Regions from separate parts of the Halobacillus amylolyticus genome, predicted to be linked through region 2. Evidence: predicted binding sites of a transcription regulator. Region 2 holds the regulator's gene; the other holds the start of a gene.
What was found. Region 2 encodes LexA, which represses DNA repair genes until DNA is damaged. Its sites were predicted from a motif close to CGAACATATGTTCG; they were not measured.
Positions count from the first base shown of each region.

Region 1: a site for LexA is predicted at 2,287-2,300, ahead of MUO15_RS06760 (YhjD family protein). Genes of this name have one in related genera too.

Region 1 covers NZ_CP095075.1:1,282,848-1,287,150, forward strand. Annotated here, with positions in the region: gene addB (helicase-exonuclease AddAB subunit AddB) at 1-503, opposite strand, end outside; gene lepB (signal peptidase I) at 870-1,424, opposite strand; gene MUO15_RS06755 (TVP38/TMEM64 family protein) at 1,467-2,114, opposite strand; gene MUO15_RS06760 (YhjD family protein) at 2,319-2,741, shown strand; gene MUO15_RS06765 (competence protein ComK) at 2,656-3,189, opposite strand; gene MUO15_RS06770 (DUF3939 domain-containing protein) at 3,417-3,881, shown strand.
Region 2 covers NZ_CP095075.1:670,755-675,057, forward strand. Annotated here, with positions in the region: gene tkt (transketolase) at 1-326, opposite strand, end outside; gene MUO15_RS03575 (DUF896 domain-containing protein) at 506-739, opposite strand; gene MUO15_RS03580 (YneB family resolvase-like protein) at 813-1,472, opposite strand; gene lexA (transcriptional repressor LexA) at 1,787-2,410, shown strand; gene MUO15_RS03590 (YjcZ family sporulation protein) at 2,658-2,780, shown strand; gene glnA (type I glutamate--ammonia ligase) at 3,091-4,303, opposite strand, start outside.

The DNA of each region.
Region 1 (4,303 bases), 610 kb from region 2:
GATAAATCATCAAGCTTCTCCCGCAACCCCTCTTCATGACTTGTTTTATGTACAACCTGATCCATCGCACTCATCTGCATTTGCAACGTTTCCGGCGAGATTTTATAGCGTTTAAATTCCGTGATCATTCCTTCAAGCTGCTCAATAAACCCTTGTTTTTCAACAGCTTTTTGAAAAACTCTCCAGTCTGACTTCCGCTCTTCAACAATCTTCCGGAGCATCATTTGCACACCTGTTGAGCTGATAAACTTCTTCGTCCCGCCTCCAGTCTCCTGAAACACACGCCAGGCCAGACGGGAAAAACTGAATACTTGAGCTCTAATTGACCCTTCAAGCCCATCCCTTTTCAGCAAGGCATATTCCTGCTGAAAGGTCATTTGGTCTGGAACAATGTACATGATGGACCGACCCTTAGGATCCTCTTTTAGCTTTGCTTCAATTTCATCTAGCACTCGCACTCCTTTGCCAGTCCCGGAACGTCCAAGCAAAAACTGTATCGCCATTTGATGTAGCCCCTTTTCGGTTATTTTCCTCTTCTTCTAGTATCCTTTATTTTAGGGGATATGGTCAATCATTGCAGTTTTTTCGACAAGGAAATAATCGGCTTCTATACAATCATTTGGAGTTCAACACCCCATTCATCGAAATTTTTATTGTTCCCTAACGTTTAATGATTGTTCCCTAACTGACTGGATTGTTCCTTAGCTCAAAAGATTGTTCCCTAACATTGCTGGATTGTTCCCTAACGCTGTTATGATCACCAGATGTGATCATAATCGGGAAAACTCTGGACCCATGTCGCAACAATAAGAAAGATGACAACTTTTCACCACTCAAAAAGCCGTCCACTTACGGACGGCTTTGTAAAACTATTTAAATTGTAAATCAACTTGTGAAACTGGCCAGTAACGCACATCAACTTTACCCACAATACTTTCAACGGGAACAAATCCAAAGTAACGACTATCCAAGCTGTCCCTGCGATTATCCCCCATTACAAACAGATGCCCCTCTGGAACCACGCTTTGATCTGTTACCCCTTCTAGGGTGAAGTCCCTTGTAAATAACCTTCCATCATCTGGTCGTAATTCCTCTAAATAAGGCTCCGGAACACGCCTTCCATTTACATATAATACATCATTCTCAAAGGCTATATGATCTCCTTCTATACCAATTACACGTTTAACGTAATCTTCTTTTTCATTGGCATGAAAGACAATAACGTCTCCGCGGTTTACACCTTGCCAATCATAGACTACCTTATTAACCATTAATAGATTCCCATCATAAAGTGTAGGCTCCATAGATTCACCATCTACAACATAACTCGCAAATAAATACGATCTTAATACCAACGCCAACAACAACGCAAGCAGCACAGCACGGATGATACTGCGGTATTTTTTCATTACTCTATCCTCCAGCACATGTTCTTTTCCTACTATTTTACCCTTTAGAACATGGTTTTAACCGCTGCGATGAGAACGTTTTTCCGTTTTTTGCTGTAGTCTTTTTTCAATAAATTTTCCGAGAATCCAGAATAACAGGATACAAACACCGACGACGATTGTCTTTACCGGATTTTGCGCAAACGAGGCTATGCTGCTTCCAACATAGGAAACTGTGAAAATCATAACCGATTTCCCTAAAAATACAGCTAAAATAAATTGCTGGCGACTTATCGTGGATAGTCCAGCAACAACATTAATTACCGATGATGGGGAGAAAGGAAAGCACATTAATAGAAACAGAGGACCAAATCCATGGTCCTCAAACCACAACATAACTCGTTTCACTTGTTTATTACGCCTAATCACATTAAAAAATCGCTTCTGACCCAAACGGCGCACAAGCATAAACACAAGAACCGAACCAAACGATGTTCCAATCCACGAGTATAAAAACCCTTGAAACAGACCATAGACAACTGAGTTCGCCAGCACAAAACCTACCAGCGGCAGAATTGGTAAAAATGCCTCCAGCATAGGTAGCAGGATACCGGGCAACGGACCAAGACTCTCAAATTGCTGTAATTGGTTAATGATATAATCAAATAATCGATCATTTTCAGCTAAGTTTTTTATTTTCTCTACCGTGATATTTAACAAATACATGACGGTACTCCTTATCGCTATCAAAACAGCGGATGCTTTTCTTCTATTTTAATGGATACATGAGCTCCTGCCTACCAAAAGGTAAGGTTATCCATAGTTTCTCCTTCATTCCCAAGTTTAACCTTTGAAAAATATTCTTGCATACTTTTTCAAAAACCATGATATACTAAAGGGAACAAACGTTCTTATATGGAGGGGAGCATCATGCGTTACTTAAAACAAAAAGAACTGGATATTGCTTCACGCTATTTATTTTTAACGATGGCCATTGCCGTCATTCGTCAGGATCGTAAACATTTTGAACAGGGACTGTTTAAAATTAAGGAGCCTTATATGGAACTGCTTAGTAAAATGGAGCTTGAAGCTAGAGAAGAAAGAAAGAAGCTGAGAACTCAAATGAACCATCGAAAACTGCAAGTCGTCGAATCAGGACGTAATGATTCATTTACTTCTTTTTTATTCTTAGCACATGGCTATGAAGAAAAACGTAATTACTTTAATCCAGCTATTAGAAAAAAGGTGGAAAACATTCTATTTGAGCTTATCCAAAATTCTCAGCAATCCTCTCAGCCTGAGAAGCAAGAGACTGTGGCGTTGGGAAATTGCTTAAGCGGTCCTCAAGAGTGAATCGAAATTGTGCAGTCCGCTGGATTTGGTTAGCAATCATCCCCTCAGAAACAGGAACATTAACGGAAACGCCGTTGACGAAGTGAATGGTCGTGGTATGATCCATCGCTGGGTCATAATTCCGAATGTACTTATGTGCAATCCAAGAGCACTCTTTTCGTTTCGGGGAGATTATTGGGAAGAAATACATGCCCATCTTCTGGGAAATCACAATAGGAGGCTTATGGGTAAATCCTGCTACTTGTTTTGTACCTGCCATACGACCTTCCAGACTGCTGGCAAAATAACGACAGGACTGGTCAATGATATGACCTGGATAGAAAGGTAAATCAAACCGTCCCCCACTTTCAATAACTTCTGTAATAACCTGCCCATGCTCATCATATTTAGCAATCAGAGCCATAGTCTGGGGGTTCACCTCATATTCTCTTGTTTGAACATAATCCATTTTCTCTACTCCCTTTCTGGTTTTAATGCGACTTTTCCATCACATAAATGGAAGTAATAACTTCCTCTCCTTAAATCTACCAGAAAACGATCAAAAAGTCTAAAATTATTTAAAAATTAACAATTTTATTTTACCCTCGCTCAATCACTATCACAATGCGAGTAGAAAACCTTTAAAAGGGGTACTTTTATTATGTGAGATTAAATTTTTCAAAGGGGGACGAACAAATGTGGAAACGAAAGCAAAAGAAAGATCAGTCCAATAAAGACGATACTCCCAAAGTGAAAGACTTATCATTGGGTGAAGTCCGTAAGGCGGTCCATATGTATGCAGATCATAAACCAAGTGAAATCCCGTTAAGTGTATTAATTAAGAGTGATCTAACATTAGATTATCAACTGCTGTCCCCTTATCTGGATGGAATCCCTAAAAAACGTTATTACATGTCACGTGAAACCTATGAATTATTCACCGAAGAAAATCAACAGTTAGCCCGCGACTTAGATAGAGTTCAACAAGCAGTAGATCAATATATGCAACTAACACAAGAACCTCCAATCATTGAAGGAGATCCTTATAAAAAAGTAAGCTATTTTATGCTTGAAGGTTTGGGATTACTGTCAGATCGTCCAGAAAGAGACTTTTATTTAACGAATGAAGAATTTATGATTACGTACAAAAAGCCTAGTTAGGCTAAGAAAATCGCAGAAGGATGTTTAGCATAATGAAGCAGCACAGCGGGGTGACCTTTTCGAACCAAAGGCAATTGATTAGTCTTTCCTATCTGAGCAGCTTTCGCTAGTCAAAAAAAGAACAAAAAAATGCCAATGCTCCAAGGTTTGGGCATTGGCCAATTGAGACGACTGGTTAACTTTTGAGTGAGGGAATTAATTGTATGAAAAAACTATATCAATTATAGCTCCTTCATAGTGTACACTCATCAGTAAGTTCATTACTGATCCAATTATGACTAAGAGCCATAAATGTTGTGTAATAAATAAGCGCGATCGCTTATCTAATTTTTATTGTAATATATCTTTTTCTTCTCTTCACCGAAAAAGTTTTGCGGAAGACCGCAAGCCATTGCGTTATTACTAGATAATGACATGCTAAC
Region 2 (4,303 bases):
TCTGTATGATGAACCTCTGGGTGACCGGGTGTTTTTGAATCCCATTGACGGAACGATTTAATATCATCTATCGTTACGTTATATCCTGAAAGGTGCAGCAAGCTGTATAACAGCATTGATCCATGACCTGCTGATAAAACAAAACGATCACGGTTAAACCAGTGTGAATTTCCTGGATTGTGGTTCATAAATTTTGTCCAAAGGGTGTAAGCCATTGGGGCCGCTCCCATGGGCATCCCTGGATGACCTGATTGCGCTTTTTCAACTGCATCAATAGTAAGTGTTCGGATAGTATTAATAGATGTTTGTTCAAGGCTTGAAGCCATGTCAACATTCTCCTTTCGTCTTCCCATATATGTATCATGTATTATCCTATAATGAAAATGAGCAAGTGACAAGCATTGTTATTGTTATTCACCAATCTTCTTAATAGACATCCATTACTTTTCCCTAGATTCACAAAGCTAAACAAAAAACCGTACCCACAATGAGTACGGTATATGATTTAATGTTTTTTTTCATTTTCCTGCATTTCTTTCAGCTTTTTCGGTGTAACGTCCTTCCCGTTTGGGTCCACAACAGTCATACCTTTCAACTGATTTTTAAAGGATTTACGAACATTCTTTAAATATTCTTGACGAAGTTCTTGCTGCTCCGTCTTTTCAGCTTTATTTAAACCTTCACCTTTAGATTTATTAGCTAATTCATTAATTCGTTTCAGTTTTTCATCTGCTAACATTTTCACATACCTCCTTAACTGGTATTGGCCATGAAAAAGACAAGCGTCATATGACACTTGTTATATAGTAATATTACCTATTTTTCTGTTGTTTTTCAAGCGTAATGAACTCTTGGTATCGACGATGCACAGTAGCCTTAGAGACATCGTAACCCAGTCCTCTTAGTGTCGCTGCGATCTCGTTAAAGGTTAGTTTGTTGTTTCTTAAGCGAACAACTTCTTCAACTGGAAAATCAACCCGTGCTCTGCCGGGAGCAAGATGTTGATTCGATAAGTTCTTAGATGGATCGTATCCACTCTCAACGGCCTTCTTCATCCCTCGCCTAATCTTCATATTATGTATTTTGCGCTGGTATTCTTCAACAACTCCTACAATCTGCAGCACCATGGAATCCGATTCAGAAAATTGCAGTTCCCCTTCGTGTGATAACGAATAGATACGAACATCCAGCTTTTGAAGTTGATGAAAAAGTGCAATTTTGGTATTTCCTCTGCCCAATCTCGTCTCATCTTGAATAATAAGAACATCTGCTTTTCCATTTGAAAAATGGTCCAGCAAGCGGAAGACCCCTTCACGTTCAATATCATATCCGCTTGCTTGCTCTTCAATACAATCTACCACTTCGATTGATTGGTGTTCGGCCATCGCCATTAATTCAGTCCGTTGTCTTTTTAATGAAGAAACTTGTGCTTCTTTCTCCGTGCTTACACGGCAATAGAGAATTGCTTTCATGCTGTACCACCTCTTGTTTTTTCAACCCAAGGATAACTGATTTATATACTTGTGACCATAGAGTAATATAAAAAGGCTAGACCAGCGGCAAATAATAGAATATACGTGATATCGAGTTTTGAAAGTTTGTTGAACATATAATATACCCCCTATTAAGGAACAACCGTTCTTAGAAACGTTTGTTCGTGTTTGTTAATTTTAATTATATACGAACAAAAGTTCCTGTCAACTGTTTTTTCGAACGCTTGTTTGTATTTTTTGAAAACGCATGGTACAATGTGGTTATTATAATTCTATGTACGAGGTGGCAATCTATGAATAAACTTTCGAAACGTCAACAAGCAATACTAGACTTTATTAAAGAGCAAGTCTTACTAAAGGGGTACCCCCCATCCGTAAGAGAAATCGGACAATCCGTCGGGCTTGCTTCGAGTTCAACCGTGCACGGACACCTTTCCCGCTTAGAAAAAAAAGGCTACCTTCGACGGGACCCTACGAAACCCCGAGCGATAGAAGTCATTGATTTAGAGGAGAACCAAAGCGTTCCCCGCACCGAAGCATTTTACGCACCGGTAATAGGTAAAGTTACGGCTGGCTCCCCCATTACAGCAATAGAAAATATCGAGGAATACGTCCCTCTTCCTGACTCATTAGCAGGGTCAGATGACAATACGTTTGTTTTAGTTGTACAAGGTGATAGTATGATTGAAGCGGGTATCCTGAATGGAGATATGGTGATCGTTCGCCATCAACAGACAGCCGAGAACGGGGATATTGTTGTGGCTATGACAGAGGATGAGGAAGCCACAGTGAAGCGTTTTTTCAAAGAAAAGAAGCATATTCGACTACAGCCTGAAAATGCAACCATGGAACCGATTATATTAAATGATGTTTCAATACTAGGTAAAGTAGTCGGTCTTTACCGCACCGTTCATTAAAAAAATCCGAGAGCTAAATCAATTGCTCTCGGATTTTTAGTTTAGGAAAATTTATCACGCTAACGTGGTGACTTGTAATATTGCTGACCTTTATAGTTTTTTCCGCATCAAGTTAGCAGCTTAAATTGATGCATAATCTATGCCTCTGGTTCAATTGCTGATATTTTATGAAAGTCTGACAAATGCCCTCTACATTGCTATAGTCATTACATATAATGAACTATTAACTGATAAAGGAGGTATAGATATGAGTTACGGCAATTACGGATCAGGATTTGCCTTGATCGTGGTTCTTTTCATTCTTTTGATCATCGTAGGTACTGGCTTTAACCGCGGTGGATACGGTGGTGGATTTGGTGGAGGTTTTTAATAAAAACTCTCCAGTAGTTTTTGAGGATAGATCTATTATCCTTCCTTCATAACTAGTATTTTAGCCTATCCAGAGTAACAAGTAACCCCCTAAGCTTAAACATTTCCGTTGAAACGTTTACCTTCTCTCACCTTTGACGATGGTACAGACGATAAAGGGACAGTGACCCGCATCCTCTGTACCATCTTTTGCAATGATAGCTTTATACCTGGCCCTCCCGCAAAAATCCAGAGCTCTGTTGTTATGCCTGCTTTTGTTAGCGATTTAATTAAAAAACCTTGACGCTCCCAGCGCCAAGGCATTTCAAAGTTTAATAAGTTTGTAGATATTGCTCGCGCTCCCATGGATGTACCTGAGTACGGAACATATCCCACTCTATTTCTTTCGCTTCAATAAAGTGTTCAAACAAGTGCTCTCCAAGCGCTTTTACCATGACTTCATCTGATTGCAGCTCAAGAAGTGCATCAGAAAGTGTTGCAGGCAGATCCTTAACGCCGTGGGCTTCACGCTCTCTTTTGTCCATTACATAGATGTTACGATCAACTGGTGCTGGTGCCTCAAGCTTGTTCTCAACACCATCAAGACCAGCAGCAAGCAGCACTGCCATAGCCATGTATGGGTTTGCCGCAGGGTCAACACTACGCACTTCAATACGCGTGCTTAACCCGCGAGATGTCGGCACACGAACGAGTGGACTACGGTTTTGACCTGACCAAGCAACATAACAAGGTGCTTCGTAACCAGGTACAAGACGCTTATAGGAATTGATAGTCGGGTTGGTTACGGCTGTGAAGTTAGTCGCATGCTTTACAATTCCGGCTGTAAATTGATAAGCGACATCAGATAACTGCTCTTTTCCATTTTCATCAAAAAAGGCATTGCCATCCTCAGTGAATAGTGACATGTTGGCATGCATACCAGATCCGTTCACACCAAACAATGGTTTAGGCATAAAGGTTGCATGTAATCCATGCTGGCGTGCAATGGTCTTAACTGCCAGCTTAAAAGTTTGAATATCGTCGCAGTGTTTTACTGCATCAGAATATTTGAAATCGATCTCATGTTGTCCCGGAGCCACTTCATGGTGAGAAGCTTCGATTTCAAAACCCATCTCTTCAAGCTCAAGCACAATATCACGACGGCAATTTTCACCTAAGTCTGTTGGTGCTAAATCAAAATACCCGCCTTTATCATTAAGTTCCATCGTTGGTTCGCCATTTACATCCAGCTTGAAAAGGAAAAATTCAGGCTCTGTTCCGATATTAAAGGCCGAGAAACCTAGTTCTTCCATTTTCTTTAAATTACGCTTTAGATTGTAACGTGGACATCCTTCAAATGGTGTCATATCAGGGTTATAAATATCACAAATAAAGCGTGCTACCTTACCTTTTTCAGATGACCACGGGAAGACAACAAATGTATCAAGGTCTGGTACTAAGTACATGTCTGATTCTTCAATACGAACAAATCCTTCGATGGACGAACCATCAAACATCATCATTCCATCAAGAGCTTTATCTACT